Regions from separate parts of the Paraburkholderia gardini genome, predicted to be linked through region 2. Evidence: predicted binding sites of a transcription regulator. Region 2 holds the regulator's gene; each other region holds the start of a gene.
What was found. The regulator LexA, encoded in region 2, represses DNA repair genes until DNA is damaged. The targets are predictions, from matches to a motif close to ACTGTATNNNNATACAGT.

Region 1 (6,237 bases), on a different contig from region 2:
GCAGTCGGGAGCGTAGATGCTGCTCGGCGTTCGGTGCAAGATCGAAGCCACATTCTGCGACTGGCCGTCCGACGCGGATTGATGTGAGCGTGTCCTGCAGGGGCTTGCGCGAACGCACATGCATCAGCACATTGCCAGTGGCCACGACCGGCATGTTGTGACGGTTCGCCACACTTTCGACGGTGTCCCGGTGAATATCGTCCATCGCCCGCGCGAGGAGTGTCAACGCTACCCACGCCCGTCCCGCGAACGTCGCCGATGCCCATTCAACCTGCGCATCGAGGCGCGCCTCGGTCGCCGGGAAATCAGGCAGGACGATGACCAGACAGTCAGGCAGTCCGCGCAGATGAGAATATGGCGGTTCGCCGTGGTCGAGATCGCGCGGAGTTAACAGGTAGGCGCCTTTCGTTGCACGCGTGCGGGCGAGCGTGATCAGTTCGGAAAGGTTGCCATACCCTTCACGGTTCTGCGCAATTGCGATCAGGCTGACGGCACGCGTACCATCGGCGTTGGTCAGATGAAAATGAGTACCGACGAGCAGTTTGATCCCCGCTTCCTTCGCTGCAACGTGGGCTCGCACGACGCCTGCGAACGAGCACTCGTCGGTGACGGCGATGGCGTCATAGCCCAGCTGAGCCGCACGCGCCGAAAGCTCCTCCGCATGCGACGCGCCCCGCAGGAATGAGAAGTTGGAGCAGCACTGCAGCTCGGCGTAGCCGGGCAGGCCTGGTGAAGCGGTATCCATGGTCGTTAGCCGAAAAGTCCATGCAGATACCAGCGCGCTTCCTGATCGTCGCGGCTGCCGACCCGTTCACGATAGATCCAGTAACAGACGAAGTCGTCCGATTCGGCAACGAAGTAGTCGCGCGTGACGAGTTCGCCCCCGAACCAGCCCGCCTCGAGACGCTCGCCTGGCGACATCATGCGTAATGGCGTGGCATAGAAAGGCCGGTGTGCCCGCACCAGCAGCTTGACGGGCTCCTCCAGCAGCCACAGCGGCCGCGGTGTGTCGCCGGGCGGCGGTGCCCACCGTGCCGCGTCGGTGAGCGGCACCCAGCGGGCGGCTGCTTCAGGTCGGTGATCATCCGCAGGCGCCGGACGCAGAACGTTTTCTGAACCCAGCCGCGCGACAAGCAACTCCATCAGGCGGGCATGGTCTGCGGGCGACCCACCTGGTTCGGGGAACAGCGAGCGGGATGCAGGAACGGCCGGCTGCACGTCGCGCGCGTCGATCCGGATGGCGATGACTGCGGCGGCCAGTTCGACGCGCGAAAGGCGCTCACGCAGCAGCCGCACAAGATGCTCTTCGTGCCACGTCGGTTCGGCCAGCGCGATATCGATCGTTGTAGGTTCAATTGCCGCGCGGCCGCGCTCGTGCTCAAGCTGGATTTCGAACCGCGCAAGGGCGAGTTGCTGGTTCACGAGCCAGCCGGTCATCTGGACGATGAGCCGACGCGCAGCAAAAAGACAGGACTCGGCATGTCCGATGCGGTCCGGCATCTCCAGCCGCGCGGAGAACGCCGGCGGCAACTCAAGCCAGTCGTATACCTCGGGCGCAGCGCCCGTTGCACGGTCAATCATGTCAAGCAACGCGATTCCGCAGCGCTTTTTTAGTCCCGCGCGCGGTAGCCGCATCAGCTCACCGATCGTCTGACAGCCCACGCCCGCGAACCATTCTGCATATTTTCGTGCGGGCGGCAGTAGCACGACCGGCAGTCGCGACAGTCTTCCCAGGAGTGATCGGTGAGAGAGCGCCCAACCACCGCGCCGGGCAAGCAGCCAGGCACCTTCTCCCGTTGGAGCTGCGGCGAACGATGCAGTCACACCTATTGCATTGGCGACGCCCCTCATGGCACGCAGCAAAGGGCGAATGCCCCCGAAAAGACGGAGGCTCGCCGACACGTCGACGAGGACAGAGTTTTCTTCGGCGAGCGTGATCTGGGGTGAAAACTGCATCAAGCTCGTGGCCAGCGCACTCAACGTGTCCCGCTCCCGATCGACGTCGCGTTCACGAACCTCAGCATCGGGCACAAGCGTCAGAACGCCGGAGCGCCGCATGCCGGCACGTACACCGGCCGCGCGCGCGGCGCCATCGAACGCGACGACCCGCTCCCGCTCGACAACGGCGAACGCCGCGCCGGGTTCAGAGGACCACATCGGCCGGAATACTTCGAGGCACAGCGACGGGAGGTGGACTCCGATCCACAATTGCATGTCGGTTCTGGTTCAGGATAGGCGAAGGAGTAAGCGGCACGAACAGGGGTTCATCGCGCCTCGGTCCGCGACGCTTCACGAATTCCACGTTGACGCCACCTCGTGCTGACCGCAGGGCCAGCCTTAGCGGTGCAGGCGAAGAGTCTGCCGCCGCCGCAAGCGGCCGTACCATTACAAAGAGGGTCTCCGCGGTCTGAGCGGCTAAATGCAGCCGGCGCAACGCCTCTGGCCTCGCGTGACTTTGCCAAAAGACAAGTACCGCGCACGTTCCCGCTCGCAGCACCTGCTCGGCAGACCAGAGGGCATCGGCCGTCGATGTCGCACGTAACACAGTGAGATTTTTCCCCGTCATCCCCCACCACCCGAATGCGCTCAACTGCAGACGATGGGGCGGCTGGATCAAAATGACCGGGCGTGCGTCACTTAGGGCCAGAGCTGGTCTCATCAGCCTCAACTCACCGCATCCGGCTTGTTGTACCAGCAAGTCTGTGAGCGCCCCGACTGGCCAACCGCCACCAGGCAACTCGGAGGCCATCGCATCGTTTCCGCACGGAATCACCCGCGTTCCGCCCGCAGCAAGCTGGGAGCCGCGCCAGAGCATTATTCCCCCCACGCCCGGATACATAGTCGCATCGACCAGAGCATCGATAGAACGTGTCCGCTCGTCTGGCGGGCATATCTGCGCGGTAACGGTGGCGGGGCGGGTCATGGCAACGGCTGGCTGAATACTGTATGGATATACAGTGATTCTAGCGCAAAATTCCAAAGCCGCTGCGGTATTGCGGGAAACGGAATTTGTTGGACTACCGCGCAGTTAGCCAGGGTCGAAGGTCAAAAATTGACTGGCCTGGCTGGAAAGCCCTCTTGCTTCTATGGGACGCCGTCCCCCAACCGGTAGCTCGTCGTCATGTGCGGCGAGCTCGGCGGTACCCGATCAACGCGATGCCTGGACAATCGAGTCATTGCTGCCCGGTGACATTGCTGCCTTCGCGCCAATGGGCCATCCCCTCCGTTATTGCGTAGTAGACAATGACCAGTCCAGAGAGCGGGTCAGCCCACCACCATCCTAGAAGGGCATTCAAGGCCACGCCGACGAGCACGGCACCTGCCAGGTAGGCGTCAATTACGGTCACGCGCGATTCGGCGGTCAAGACCGGATTGTCGAGTTGTCGTCCCGTGACTTTCTTACCCCAGGCCAGGAGCAGCATCGCAAGCACTGTCACGGCAAGCCACACGATGCCGAGAACAGACGGAGCTGGGCGACCACCTGCGATAAGGATGTATACGGTTTGAACGATGACATAGGCTGCCAGCGCGAGAAAGGCTACACCGATCAGGCGCAGGGCAAGCTTTTCGTTATGTCGCTTGCTCTCGGTGAGGTGCCAGACGACGACCACAGACGCAAAGATTTCGATCAGTGAATCGAGACCGAATCCCGCCAACGCCACAGAGCCGGCTTGTAGCGCGGCAACGGCGACTACGACCACACCTACGACATTCCAGCCAAGGGTGACGTATTCGAGGTTAAGGCCGCACCGCAGCAAGCCCGCGCGAGACTGGTTGCTTGCAGCGCAAACATTCGCGGTATCGGGATTGTTCATCGTGGAATCTTTCAATGGGTGGAGTGGCATCACGAATCAAACTGCCGAGACAGTCGATAACTCAGCCGGCCGTCAGGTTTGGAACGAAACTGCTTCAAGGTGAAGTTTGACTTGAAATTGTCTGACACGTGGCGGCTCAACTCTTGGGCTTCAACCTGATAGTTTCGGCTCCGGCGTACGAAAAAGTCCGTCTCTTGAGAGTACCCCAACATAATTAAACAAACGTAGGCATCCGAAATTTATCGGCGGCCGGAATCAATAACGCAACGACCTCTTCGGCAAGTGCTCCGCCTGAATCGCCCTCTATCCGGGAGATCGCCGGTCAGATTGGAGCGACGCTGCGGCGAGCGAAGAAATCGCGGGATAAAGGGGCGGATAGCCCGTCTGACCTTCATTCGGTGCTGTGCTGTGCGCACTGGGGGCGATCTCTTGGGCACGCGCCGGATTGACCCGATAATAACGAGGTACTGCATGTGACCGGCGGGCTGGAATATAGCAACAGTTTATTGACCAGATAGCTTTTGCTGGCGACTGAACAGTGTCCATTGTTTAATTTCTTGTGTTCCTGCCGAGCCGTTTTTGCTCGCCGCATGACGGTTCGTCGTCGTCCTATTTCTTCGCCGCGCTACCGCGCGACACGCTCTTGCGACGTGTCTGGTTCGAAGCGGGGGGCTTCTGTCCCGTCAGATCAGGAGCAGCCATCGCCACCTCCAACGCTTTCTGGTCAAGCCCGAGTTGCATCCGCATCTGACGTAGAAACTGCCTGGCGTTCTCGGCCAGCGGCGTGCCGGGCCTGAACACGAGCACGCCGGTGAAGACCGCTTCGATGTCGATCGGTTTGACGACCAGACCACGTTCAACAAAATCCAGTGCAACGATCGGATGTGCGAGACCGATTCCTACCCCAGCGAGCGCGAGTTCGCAGACCGTATGGGAGTAGGGCGTCTCGACCAGCGGTTTTAGCGCAATGCCCAAGCTGGTCAGTTGAGTTTCCAGCCGCAAGCGCGTGCTGTCTTCGGGATTGAGTGCGATAAACGGCGTATCTACCAACTCTGCCGCCTTGATGGACGATCGCCCCGCGAGCGGGTGTCGCGCGCTCATCACCGCCACGCCGGGCATTCTGACGAACGCGGAATGCTCGAGACCGGCCATGGACATCTCGTCTGACATCAGACCGAAATCCACCTGCCCTGCCGAGACTTTCTCGTGAACCTCGCGCGAGCTCATTACCTGTAGCGAGATCTGCACGTCGCGCGCGGCGGCGTCGAATGCTGCAATGACTCGCGGCAAAAATCCCGTGCCCAATGCGGGTAGCGAGGCAATCGCCAGCCGTCCCAAACCATACGAGCGAAGACTGCGGATGCGGTGCTCGATGACTTCAAACCCAAGGAAATACCGGTCGACGTCGCGCATCAACGCGATGGCTTCCTGGGTTGGCACGAGGCGGCTGCGCACACGCTCGAACAGCTTGAAGTCCGCCATTGTTTCCAGGCGCCGGATCGCCTGACTGACGGCTGGCTGCGAAATCTCTAGCAGACCCGCTGCCTTACTCGTGCTGCCGGCCGTCATGACCGCACGGAACACTTCGATATCGCGTATCCCCATATAACCCCTGCTTATCGACCTAATTATTTCTGATGTTGAGTCAAACCCGCAGGTAAGTAAACTTCATTTCATCAATTTCGCTTCCCAAGGCACTTCAAGACAGCTATGAAAGACATCGACCAGAACCCGCCCGCTCATCAGCCGTTTCGCAGCCTCTCGCCCGCAGTCATGCGCGCCTCGACCGTCGTGTTCGATTCGCTGGCCGACTTCGCGCGCCGCAAGGAGCGGCAGCCGGACGGTTTCAGTTACGGGATTACCGGCACGCCCACCGCGCGTGAACTGGAGCGCCGGATCGCGGCACTCGAGGGTGGGGCCCACTGCGTGGTCACGCCGTCGGGCCAGTCCGCGTTGATGACGACGGTGATGGGCTTCGTTCGAGGCGGCGACCATCTGCTCGTCTCAGCCGCCTGTTACGGTGCGCTGAAGACGTTCGCACAGAACTGGCTGGCCCGATTCAACGTCGACGTGGAACTCTATCCGCCGGCGATCGGCGCCGACATCGAAAAGTATCTCAAGCCGAACACGAAGTTGATCTGCATGGAGTCGCCCGGCACGGTCACGATGGAAATGCCGGACATTCCGGCAATCGTGGCAGTGGCGAAGCGTCATGGTGTGATGACGATGATGGACAACACCTGGGCCAGCCCGCTCGCTTTCCGGCCGCTCGATCACGGCGTCGACTTCAGTGTCGAGGCGGCTACCAAGCTGTTCGGAGGCCACTCCGATTTGTTGCTGGGTTCGATCAGCATGAACGACACGGGCTATTACGCGACGCTGCGTGAAACGCAAAGCATTCTCGGGCAGCAGACGAGCCCTG
Region 2 (6,237 bases):
GTTGATCAGCAGCAGCATCAGGAACGACACGACCAGCATGACAACCGCCAGCGCCGTCGCGCCCGCATAGTCGTACTGTTCGAGCTTGGTGATGATGAGAAGCGAGGTGATTTCAGATTTCATCGGCACGTTGCCCGCGATGAAAATCACCGAGCCGTACTCGCCGAGCGCACGGGCGAAGGCCAGCGCGAAACCTGTCAGCAGCGCGGGAAAAACGGCGGGCAGCACGACCCGGCGAAACGTCAGCCAGCGCGACGCACCGAGGCAGGCAGCGGCTTCTTCCTGTTCGCGCTCGAACTCCTCCAGCACCGGCTGCACAGTACGCACGACAAACGGCAAACCGATGAACGTCAGCGCGACCAGCACGCCCGCCGGCGTGAACGCGACCTTGATGCCGAGCGGCACGAGAAACTGTCCGAGCCAGCCGTTGCCCGCATACACGGCGGCAAGCGAAATACCGGCCACGGAGGTCGGCAGCGCGAACGGCAGATCGACGACCGCATCGACGAGACGTCTGAACGGAAACGTATAGCGCACCAGCACCCACGCCACCAGAAAGCCGAATACGGCATTGATCAGCGCGCCGCCCAGCGCGGCGAAGAATGTCAGCCGGTACGACGCGAGCACGCGCGGCGACGTCACGGCGCGCACGAACTGCGGCCAGTCGAGCGTCGCGGTTTTCAGGAAGGTCGCCGCAAGCGGAATCAACACCACGAGGCTCAGATACGCCACCGTGATACCGAGTGTCAGGCCGAAGCCGGGTAACGCGCTCGGCTTGCGGAAGGTCAACGTCGTCATGCTGGATGCTCGTTCGGGGTTAAAACCGCTTTCAATTCACGCTCGAAACAGGTGAAGGCGGGTTCAGCCGGATTGAAACTCAGGGGCCCATCCAGTCAGAAAGGCGCACCCGACGGGCACGCCTTTCTGGCCTTACTGCTGATCCTCATGCTCATACATCGCGAGGGAACGGCTTCACTGCGGCTGATAGATCGAATCGAAGACGCCGCCGTCCGCGAAGTGAGTCTTCTGGGCGTTGGCCCAGCCGCCAAAGCTGTCGTCGACGGTGTAGAGCTTCAGCTTCGGAAACTTCGCCGTCAGCGCGGCCGGCACCTTGTCCGAACGCGGCCGGTAAAAATTCTTCGCGGCGATCTCCTGGCCTTCCTCGCTATACAGGAAGTTCAGATACGCCTCGGCCAGCTTGCGTGTGCCATGTCTATCGACGACCTTGTCGACCACCGCGACCGGCGGTTCAGCCAGGATACTCACCGAAGGCACGACGATCTCGAACTTGTCCGCGCCGAATTCCTTGATCGACAGGAACGCCTCGTTTTCCCACGCAATCAGCACGTCGCCGATATCGCGCTGCACGAAGCTCGTCGTCGCGCCGCGTGCGCCGGAATCGAGCACGCCTGCATTCTTGTAGAGCTTGCTGACGAACTCCTTCGCCTTCTGGGCGTTGCCGCCCGGCTGATGTTCGGCATAGGCCCACGCGGCCAGATAGTTCCAGCGCGCGCCGCCCGATGTCTTCGGGTTCGGCGTCACGATCGACACGCCGGGCTTCACAAGATCGTCCCAATCCTTGATGTGCTTCGGGTTGCCCTTGCGCACGAGAAACACGATCGTCGAGGTGTACGGCGACGCATTGTCCGGCAGACGCTTCTGCCAGTTCCTGTCGATAAGCCCTTTGGCGGCCAGCGCGTCGATGTCGTAAGCCAGCGCGAGCGTCACCACGTCGGCCTGCAACCCGTCGAGCACCGAGCGCGCCTGGGCGCCCGAGCCGCCGTGCGACTGCTTGAACGTGACCTGCTCGCCGGTCTTCGCCTTCCATTCCTTGCCGAACGCCTGGTTGATGTCCTGATACAACTCGCGTGTTGGGTCGTATGAGACGTTCAACAACGTCGTCGCATCCGCTGCGTGCGCCTGAGCGGCGAAACCGGCCGCTGCCGCGACGCCCAGCGCGAGCGCCGTAACGATTTGTCGTGTCCTGCCTGCCAGCCCCGTGCTGCTGTTCATTGACGAATTCTCCGGTCTGTTCTTTCGTTATTGCGGCGTGTGTGCGTTGCTTTGCATCGATTGAGAGGCAGTCTATCGAACGGCCTTCATCATTAAAAATAATTGTTCTTCATTTTTTAATACTTAAAAGTGGTAACGACCGCCCGGCGCGGTGTTGCGGCACGAATCCGGGTGCAATAGCGTCAAAAAACGCCGTTCCAGCGGCGCCGGTCCGGGCGAACTTAAAGTAAAGCTTGAAATGTGCGGATTACTGTATAAAAATACAGTCACCTGTTCATCCATACAGTGGCGCCATGACCAAACTCACCGCACGACAGCAGCAGGTTTTCGATCTGATCCGCCGGGCGATCGAACGCACCGGCTTCCCGCCCACCCGCGCGGAGATTGCAGCCGAACTCGGTTTCAGCTCGGCGAACTCGGCGGAAGAACATTTGCGCGCGCTGGCGCGCAAAGGCGTGATCGAGCTTGCAGCGGGCGCCTCGCGTGGCATCCGTCTGCTGTTGGGTTCGGATGACAGCCCTTATCAGTTCACGCTGCCCCACTCGAGCATCATGCAGCTGTCGCTGCCGCTGATCGGCCGGGTTGCAGCAGGTAGCCCGATCCTCGCGCAGGAACATATCTCGCAGCATTACGCATGTGACCCGGCGCTCTTTTCGAGCAAGCCAGACTACCTGCTGAAGGTCCGCGGGCTGTCGATGCGCGACGCGGGCATCTTCGACGGCGACCTGCTCGCCGTCCAGAAGAAGAGCGAAGCGAAAGACGGGCAGATCATCGTGGCCCGGATCGGCGACGACGTGACGGTAAAGCGCCTGAAGCGCCGGCCGGACGGTATCGAACTGATCGCCGAGAATCCCGATTACGACAACATCTTTGTTCAGGCCGGCAGCGGGGAATTCGCGCTCGAAGGCATTGCAGTCGGGCTGATCCGCCCGACTGAATTCTGAACTTCGCCTGGAGAGTTACATGGAACGTCTTGCCCGCCTGCTCCCTTTCCGTCAGTTCGGACGTCTGCGTCATCTGCGCAACCTGGTGCCGTGCGGGGCGCTCGACGTTCTCCATGCGCCGTCGCTGTTCGAGCGTGACGCAACGACAGAAACGCCCACGCTGCCTTCCGCAATGCCGGCGTTTGCGCGTGTCTCGCTGAATTCCGGGCTGAATGCGGAGCCGGGGCGCCGCGCCCCGGTGCGCGTGTATCACGGGCCGTCACGACTCATCATGGTGGGAACGGTCGACGCCGTATGCAGCATGATCGATCGCTGCATCGCCGAAGAAAGCGCGGCGATGCAAGGCGCGCTGTTCGAATAACTGAAGGCGCGCGAGAGCGGTTTCCCGCGGCTGTGTCGCTGTGTGGCGCGTCACAAGGGATCGTTTCCGCTTTGTTGCGGTCAACGTTAAATAACATTTAACGTTGACCGCAACTTATGAGTGTTCTGATACCCACACGAAACCGACGGCCCTTCCACGCGTTCGTGATCACGATCGTTGTTGTCGCTGTTATCGCTGCGCTTGGGTATGGTTATGCGTCGCCTTACGTCGCGCTCGATCGCCTGAAGCGTGCCGCCGACGCACGCGATGCCGAAACGGTCAATGAATACGTCGACTTTCCGGCGCTGCGCGACAGCCTGAAGCAGCAGGTCACCGGCCTGCTCGCACGGCGGCTCGATGCGCAACACAACGGCAATCCGCTTGCCGCGATCGGCGCAATGATCGGCGTTGCATTGATTGGTCCGCTGGTGGACGCGTACGCGACACCAGATGGCGTCGCCGCATTGCTGAATGGCATGCCGCCGCGCGGCGAACCCGGCGAACGGCCGCCCGAGCCGGCTGGCCCGGTGGCGAATGGCGCAACGGGTGGTCAGACGGACGCACCGTCGGCTGGAACGGCAACGGCGCCCGCATCTTCAACCGTGGTCCAGCAGACGCCGCCCCAGCCGCCGCAAACTACCGCGGGCTATCGCGGAATCAACGAGTTCGTCGTCACGTATCAGCACGGCGTCGGCGATACGCGCTATTCCGCGATCCTGCGCCGCGATGGACTCTTTTCGTGGAAGCTGTCCGCCGTCGATCTCAACGGCTGAACAGCGTCTCTACCCCGAGATCGGGTGGAGCCTCAGGCAGCCGCCTGTTGCTGCTCCGCCACTGAAGAACACGCAACCAGGATGCTGCACGAGACACGATCCAGCAGCGGCGTGTTGCCCGCGCCCATCCACCATCGCGAAAGGCCGGTACGGCATCGATGGCCGACCACGACCAGGTCGACCTGCAACTGGTTCGCCAGACTGGCGATTTCATCGATCGGATTCCCGAACGCAAAATGCCCGTGCGCCTGAACGCCGCGTTCGGTGAGCCAGTTCACGCCTTCCTCGAGAATGTCGCGGGCGGTGTCTTCGAAACGGCCACAGGCGACATCGGTGAGCAAACCCGCGCTCTGCGCGATGCTCGAGCGCATGTCGACGACCGACAGCAGGTGCGTTTCGGCCTTCAGGTCCAGTGCAAGGTCAGCGCCGCAACGCAGCGCCTTGCGGCCTTCGCGCGAGCCGTCGTAGCACAGCAGGATTTTTTGGTAGCTCGCCATGGTCATCTCCCATCCGCGTCGATCGCGGCTTCACTTCAATCATGGTGCGCCGCAATTCAGGTTGCAAGGGATGGAAAACGCCAGGTGCGTCGCCACCGCATTTGATGCCCTGCCGCAGTGCAAAAGATGCCCCGGCGCTGTGCCATGACGCCCAGCGCATCGCCAGCGATGCCCTTAGAATAGCCTGCCCCCGCCTCGCAGGCGTCGCGGGCGTTTTTCAACGCAGGCTCGAAACGAACGGAGCAGGTCTCGTCCCATGTCAGCCGCTGCAATCGAATTCGAAGACGTGAAGAAGCATTATGGAGATAAGACCGTCGTCGACGGCCTCTCGTTCCACGTGCGCGCCGGTGAGTGTTTCGGCCTGCTCGGCCCGAACGGCGCCGGCAAGACGACGACCCTGCGCATGCTGCTCGGCATCGCCGCACCCGATGCGGGCACGATCCGTCTTTGCGGTGAGCCGATCCCGTCGCGGGCGCGTTACGCGCGCATGCGCGTGGGCGTCGTACCGCAGTTCGACAATCTCGATCCCGATTTCACCGTCCGCGAGAATCTGCTGGTGTTCGGCCGCTACTTCGGCCTGAGCGCGGTAAAGACGCGCGATCTCGTGCCGTCGCTGCTCGAATTCGCGCGGCTCGAAAGCAAGGCCGACGCGCGCGTCGGCGAACTCTCGGGCGGCATGAAGCGACGTCTCACGCTGGCCCGCGCGCTCGTCAACGATCCCGACGTGCTGATCATGGACGAGCCCACCACTGGTCTCGACCCGCAGGCGCGACATCTAATCTGGGAGCGGCTGCGTTCGCTGCTCACGCGCGGCAAGACGATCCTGCTCACCACCCACTTCATGGAAGAGGCCGAGCGGCTGTGTCACCGCGTGTGCGTCATCGAGGAAGGCCGCAAGATCGCGGAAGGCGCGCCGCGCGAGCTGATCGCATCGGAGATCGGTTGCGATGTGATCGAGATTTACGGCCCGGACCCCGCGACGCTGCGCGACGAACTCACGCCGCTCGCCGTGCGCACGGAAATCAGCGGCGAGACGCTGTTCTGCTACGTCGACGATCCGCAGCCCGTGCATGCCAGGCTCAGACAGCGGACTGATCTGCGCTATCTGCATCGACCGGCCAATCTTGAAGACGTCTTTCTGCGGCTCACCGGCCGCGAGATGCAGGACTGACGCACATGAGCACAGCAGCCGCTTCGGCTTCACACGCAAACCGGCTAACCCACTGGTAGCACAGGCAAAGAGATTCACCCGACAGATATGGACGCACGCAGTTACGAATCATCCTCCGCAAAACCTTCCCGGCTGCACGAAGGCTTCGCCGCGCTGCCCGCGAACGCGGTGAACTGGATCGCCGTCTGGCGCCGCAATTATCTGGTGTGGCGCAAGCTCGCCGTGGCGTCGATGTTCGGCAACCTCGCCGATCCGATGATCTATCTGTTCGGCCTTGGCCTCGGACTCGGGCTGATGGTGGGACACGTCGACGGCGTGTCGTACATCGCGTTTCTCGCCGCGGGCACGGTCGCATCGAGCGTGATGATGTCGGCGAGTTTCGAGTCGATGTATTCGGGCTTTTCGCGCATGCATGTACAACGCACGTGGGAAGCGATCATGCATACGCCGCTGACGCTCGGCGATATCGTGCTGGGTG
Region 3 (6,237 bases), on a different contig from region 2:
ATCGTAATGCGGAGCCAGAGTTCATGGATCGGCAGACCGTTGGGCCGGACGCCCGACGCAAGCACCACATCGCGTGGCTTTTCGTCGGTGAGGCATGCCTCGATGTCCCACAGCCCGTCCTCGCGCTCATAGGCTTCCGCACATATTGCGCGGCGATGGCGCAACCGACGGGAAACTGGCGGGGAAAGCGGCATGCGAGAGAGTTAAGGCCGGATTGGGAAACCAGCGAATTTTAGCATACTGGGTATTTGACATTATTCGTGTACGGCTACCCTGCGGCAACCTCGCCCGGGCCAACGCGTCGCGACCTGAAATACGATTAGCGGGCTATTCGCCGCCTTCGGCCCAGTCTTCGTCCATCCCTTTCAGGATCTTGCCGATCGTTGCGCCCGAAAATCCGCGTGCAGCCAGAAAACGCGCCTGTTTCGCGCGCTCGGCGGGCGTTTCAGGAACATGGCCGAATTTCTTGCGCCAGACACCTTGCGCGCGGGCAAGTTCGGTTTCGCGCAACTGCGCACTCGCCTCTTCGATCAACGTCTGGCCGACCGCGTGCTGCTTCAGTTCATTGACGATGCGGCTTGCGCCCATACGCGATGAACGGCGGTGGACCAGGCTTTCGGCGAAGCGCGAATCGGAGAGCCAGCCTTCGGTTTCCAGTATGTCGAGCAGCGCGTCGACGCTGTCGTTTTCTTCGACGAACGGAGCGAGCTTGCGGGCAAGTTCAGCGCGGCTGTATTCGCGACGCGACAGATAGCCGAGAGCACGCCCTTTCAGCGAGCGCACGGGACGTTTGGCGTTGGCGGAGCGGTCTTTGCCGGCAGGCGGCGGGTCACCCGGCGCGCGACGCGAGCGCGAGTAAGTGGGCTCCGCGGGTGCCGGGTCGCTTTCGGAGGTGAAATCTGAAGCGAAGGCACCGGCGGAATTTGAAGCCGACGAACGACGCCCTGCCGCGCGATCATGTGCATCAAACGACTCGAACGAGTCGTCTTCCTGCGGGCCGTCCGCATCTTGCCCTGCACGTCGAGCAGACCGTGGTTCAGGCTGCGAATCAAACTGCGGTGCAGACCGGCCCTTGCGTATCACGCGACGATTACTCTTCTTCGCCCGCGATTTCGGCGCTGACCACGGCGATGTCTGCCATCGTGTTCACACCAAGCGATTCGCGGATGCGGTTTTCAATTTCGCGCGCGATGTCCGCATTCTCACGCAGGAATTCGCGCGCGTTGTCCTTACCCTGGCCAATGCGCTCGCCGTTGTAGCTGTACCAGGCGCCGGCCTTGTCGACGATCTTTGCCTGCACGCCGAGATCGATAACTTCGCCCTGACGCGAAATGCCTTCGCCATAAAGAATGTCGAAGATCGCTTCGCGGAACGGCGGCGCCACCTTGTTCTTGACGACCTTCACGCGCGTTTCGTTACCGATCACCTCGTCGTTCTTCTTGATCGAGCCGATACGGCGGATGTCGAGACGCACCGACGCGTAGAACTTGAGTGCGTTGCCGCCCGTTGTGGTTTCCGGGTTGCCGAACATCACGCCGATCTTCATCCGGATCTGGTTGATGAAGATCACGAGACAGTTCGTACGCTTGATCGTACCGGTGAGCTTGCGCAGCGCCTGGGACATCAGACGCGCCTGCAGACCCGGCAGCGAGTCGCCCATTTCACCTTCGATTTCAGCCTTCGGCACGAGTGCCGCGACCGAGTCGATCACGATCATGTCGATCGAACCCGAGCGCACCAGTGCGTCCGCGATTTCGAGTGCCTGTTCGCCGGTATCCGGCTGCGAAACCAGCAGATCGTTCACGTTCACGCCGAGCTTGGCTGCGTATTGAATATCAAGCGCGTGTTCCGCGTCGATAAACGCTGCCGTGCCGCCCAGTTTCTGCATTTCGGCTACGACCTGCAACGTCAGGGTGGTTTTACCCGACGATTCCGGACCGTAGATTTCGACGACGCGACCACGCGGCAGACCACCGACGCCCAATGCAATGTCGAGGCCGAGCGATCCGGTGGAGACCACCTGGATGTCTTCGGCAACCTCGCCTGCGCCGAGCCGCATGACCGACCCCTTGCCGAACTGCTTTTCAATCTGCGCGAGCGCGGCTGCCAGTGCCTTGCTCTTTTCAGCAGTCAGTCCAGCCGGGCCTTTCTTGCTTTCTTCCATGAATCGTCCTTTGCTATGATGAACGGCGTCTGACGCAGGGTTGCGGTCCGTTTTTGCGGACGGCGCTCTAAACGCAGACACTGTATAAAAAAACAGTGGTTTTGGCAAGCGCGTTTCGCATTCATTTCGATGCGTGCGCAACGCCAGCCCAACCACCACGATTGTTTCGGAGACCGCCGCGCGCCGGGCGACACCACGACGCGGGCAATGCCAGAGCCTCAACGCCTCATGCGAATTCTCATTGCCGAAGACGACAGCATACTCGCGGACGGTCTCGTCCGATCACTCCGCCAGTCGGCCTATGCCGTCGATCACGTGAAGAACGGCGTCGAGGCCGATACCGCGCTTTCGATGCAGACATTCGACCTGCTGATCCTCGATCTCGGCCTGCCGCGCCTGTCCGGGCTCGAGGTGCTGCGGCGCCTGCGGGCGCGCAGTTCGAACATGCCGGTGCTGATTCTCACGGCCGCGGACAGCGTCGACGAACGTGTGAAGGGCCTCGATCTCGGCGCCGACGACTATATGGCCAAGCCTTTCGCCCTGAACGAGCTCGAAGCGCGTGTGCGGGCGCTCACGCGCCGCGGCGCGGGCGGCGGACCGACCGTCGTGAAACATGGTTCGCTGTCGTTCGACCAGGTTGGGCGGATCGCGTACGTGAACGAGCAGGTCGTGGACCTGTCGGCGCGCGAACTCGGCCTGCTGGAAGTGCTGCTGCAGCGGATCGGCCGGCTGGTGTCGAAGGAACAGCTCGTCGATCACCTGTGCGAATGGGGCGAGGAAGTCAGCAATAACGCCATCGAGGTCTACGTTCACCGGCTGCGCAAGAAGATCGAGCCGAGCGGCGTGCGCATCATCACCGTACGCGGACTCGGCTACTGCCTCGAAAAGGCCGCACCGGCACTGGCGCCGGCAGCCGGCGAAGCCGCTGCCACACCGGCGACACCTTCAGCAACAGCCGCCGCAACCGCCGCGCCCGCTCCGGGCGCGATGCCCGCGAGCCACTACTTCAAGTAAGGCCCGCATGCCCGCTCGCCACGAGCACGCCGCCGCGCATCACGCCGAAGTGCCGGCGCCACGGGCGCAAACCGGACAAAGCATGTCGCCGGGTTCGCCAGGCGCATCCGCCACGGCTCTCGACGACGAAGCCCGCGACGCCCGCTACGCCAACCCCTTCGCCCCGCCCGACGAAAGCGAGGCCGCTGCCGCAGCCCGTCCGCGCTCGCTCTTCGGCGAAATTCTCGACTGGATGCTCGCGCCGCTGCTGCTGCTGTGGCCGATGAGTCTGGCGGTCACCTATCTCGTCGCCAAATCCATCGCGAACGGCCCGTTCGACCGTGCGCTCGAAACCGATGCCTACGTGCTCGCGCGGCAGATTCATCCGGTGAACGGCGTCGCGGAACTGTCGCTGCCCGATTCGACCCGCGATTTCCTGCGCACGGACAACATCGACAGCGTGTTCTACCAGGTGCTTGGCACGCGCGGCGAACTGGTCGGCGGCGACCGCGACATGCCGCTGCCGCACGAGGAAGACCGGCCGCAACCGGGCATCGTCGCGTTTCGCGACGACGTGCTGCGCGGCAACGACATCCGCGTCGCGTACACGACCGTCGAGTTTCCGCAGATGCCCGGTGCCCAGCCGGTGTTGCTGCAGGTGGCCGAAACGCTCGACAAGCGTAGCCAGCTTGCCAACGACATCATCAAAGGCGTGATCCTGCCGCAGTTCGTGATCCTGCCGCTCGCGATCCTGCTGGTGTGGTTCGGGCTCTCGCGCGGGCTCGCGCCGCTGCACGCGCTGCAGTCGAACATCCGCGCGCGTCGTCCAGACGACCTGTCGCCGCTCGAAGCCCGACGCGCGCCGCCGGAAATCGAGCCGCTCGTGACGTCGTTCAACGACCTCCTGACCCGCCTCGAACAGAACATGGAGCTGCAAAAGCGCTTTATCGCCGACGCCGCGCATCAGATGAAGACGCCGCTCGCCGGTCTGCGCACGCAGGCGGAACTGGCGCTGCGGCAGGATGCGCCGGCGGAAGTGCATCGTTCGCTCGAACAGATCGCGACCAGCTCGGAGCACGCCGCGCGGCTCGTCACGCAGTTGCTGGCGCTCGCGCGGGCGGAAAACCGGATGTCCGGGCAGATCTTCACCCCGGTCGAAATCACGGAAGTGGCCCGCAACGCCGTGCGCGACTGGGTTCAGGCCGCCCTCGCCCGGCAGATGGACCTCGGCTACGAAGGCCCCGACGATATCGACGCACCCGACGGCGGGCGCATCGAGGTGGACGGCAATCTCGTGATGTTGCGCGAAATGCTGTCGAACCTGATCGACAACGCGATCCGCTACACGCCCGAAGGCGGGCGCGTCACCGTGCGCGTCAAACCCGAACCCGCCGTGGGACTCGTGCACCTCGAAGTGGAAGATACCGGCATCGGCATTCCGGCCACCGAGCGCGACCGGGTGATCGAGCGCTTCTACCGGATTCTCGGTCGCGAGGGAGATGGCAGCGGCCTCGGCCTCGCCATCGTCCGCGAGATCGCGACGATGCACGGCGGCACCCTGACGATCGGGGACAACGTCTATCAAACCGCGCCAAGGCTCGCGGGGACGCTCGTGCGTGTCAGCCTGAGATTGCTGGAACGCGCCCGGGACTTACCCTAACTGACGGCTTTCCGGCAAGCACCGCACCCCACCAATTCGCGCAATTGCCACCACATTGAACGATCTTGACACCATATTGGATAATGTAGACGGACATTGAGCTTCAGGCGCAGCGCTCTTATTTACGGGACAAGCGTCAGTAGGCAGTAAGTTTTGGCTCCAATAATCGGCTCACGGGCTCGCCTTGCCGGCGGGTCCGCATGCTTATATCAATATTGGAGACGACATATGGCAACCGTTGGCGGGCAAATCTCGCACGCGCCGATGACAAGCGATGAGAAGCGGGTGATCTTCGCTTCATCGCTCGGCACCGTTTTCGAATGGTACGACTTCTATCTGGCCGGCTCGCTGGCGGCTTACATCAGCAAGAGCTTCTTTTCCGGCGTCAACCCGACCGCGGGGTTCATCTTCACGCTGCTCGGTTTCGCGGCGGGCTTCGCGGTGCGTCCGTTCGGCGCGATCGTGTTCGGCCGGCTCGGCGACATGGTGGGCCGCAAGCACACGTTCCTCATCACGATCGTGATCATGGGCCTGTCGACGTTCGTTGTCGGCTTCCTGCCGGGTTACGCGGCCATCGGCTTTGCGTCTCCGGTGATCTTCATTGCGATGCGTCTGCTGCAGGGTCTCGCGCTCGGTGGCGAGTACGGCGGTGCGGCGACCTACGTCGCCGAACATGCGCCGGCTAACCGTCGCGGTTACTACACCGCGTGGATCCAGACGACGGCCACGCTCGGCCTTTTCCTGTCGCTGCTGGTGATTCTCGGCGTGCGCACGTCGATGGGCGAAGATGCGTTCGGCTCATGGGGCTGGCGCATTCCGTTCGTTGCGTCGATCGTGCTGCTCGCGATCTCGGTGTGGATCCGCCTGCAACTGCAGGAATCGCCCGCGTTCGAGCGCATCAAGGCCCAGGGCAAGACGTCGAAGGCGCCGCTGACCGAAGCGTTCGGTCAATGGAAGAACCTGAAGATCGTGATCCTCGCGCTGGTCGGCCTGACGGCCGGTCAGGCGGTGGTCTGGTACACGGGCCAGTTCTACGCGCTGTTCTTCCTCACGCAGACACTGAAGGTGGACGGCACGAGCGCCAACATCCTGATCGCGCTGGCGCTCCTGATCGGCACACCGTTCTTCCTGTTCTTCGGCTCGCTGTCGGACAAGATCGGCCGCAAGCCGATCATCATGGCCGGCTGCCTGATCGCGGCGCTCACGTACTTCCCGCTGTTCCACGCGCTCACTCACTTCGCGAACCCGGCACTCGAAGCCGCGCAGCAGAAGTCGCCGATCGTCGTGGTGGCGAACCCGGACGAATGCTCGTTCCAGTTCAACCCGGTAGGCACCGCGAAGTTCACGAGCTCGTGCGATATCGCGAAAAGCGCGCTGTCGAAAGCCGGCCTGAACTACGACAACGTGGCCGCTCCGGCGG

Region 1: the regulator LexA is predicted to act here: its motif matches at 2,942-2,959, upstream of imuA (translesion DNA synthesis-associated protein ImuA).
Region 3: the regulator LexA is predicted to act here: its motif matches at 2,244-2,261, upstream of recA (recombinase RecA).

What each region holds. Positions count from the first base shown of each region.
Region 1 is NZ_CAJQZB010000016.1:101,613-107,849, reverse strand. It holds gene LPA37_RS13605 (error-prone DNA polymerase) at 1-745, opposite strand, end outside; gene LPA37_RS13600 (Y-family DNA polymerase) at 751-2,214, opposite strand; gene imuA (translesion DNA synthesis-associated protein ImuA) at 2,144-2,839, opposite strand; gene LPA37_RS13590 (cation transporter) at 3,174-3,815, opposite strand; gene LPA37_RS13585 (LysR substrate-binding domain-containing protein) at 4,425-5,420, opposite strand; gene metC (cystathionine beta-lyase) at 5,526-6,237, shown strand, end outside.
Region 2 is NZ_CAJQZB010000005.1:99,615-105,851, forward strand. It holds gene cysT (sulfate ABC transporter permease subunit CysT) at 1-798, opposite strand, end outside; gene LPA37_RS05850 (sulfate ABC transporter substrate-binding protein) at 973-2,013, opposite strand; gene lexA (transcriptional repressor LexA) at 2,307-2,957, shown strand; gene LPA37_RS05860 (hypothetical protein) at 2,977-3,318, shown strand; gene LPA37_RS05865 (DUF2939 domain-containing protein) at 3,435-4,091, shown strand; gene LPA37_RS05870 (universal stress protein) at 4,124-4,588, opposite strand; gene nodI (nodulation factor ABC transporter ATP-binding protein NodI) at 4,773-5,759, shown strand; gene LPA37_RS05880 (ABC transporter permease) at 5,847-6,237, shown strand, end outside.
Region 3 is NZ_CAJQZB010000002.1:289,988-296,224, reverse strand. It holds gene LPA37_RS03235 (DUF2889 domain-containing protein) at 1-194, opposite strand, end outside; gene recX (recombination regulator RecX) at 328-1,083, opposite strand; gene recA (recombinase RecA) at 1,091-2,164, opposite strand; gene LPA37_RS03220 (response regulator transcription factor) at 2,393-3,178, shown strand; gene LPA37_RS03215 (sensor histidine kinase) at 3,261-4,817, shown strand; gene LPA37_RS03210 (MFS transporter) at 5,046-6,237, shown strand, end outside.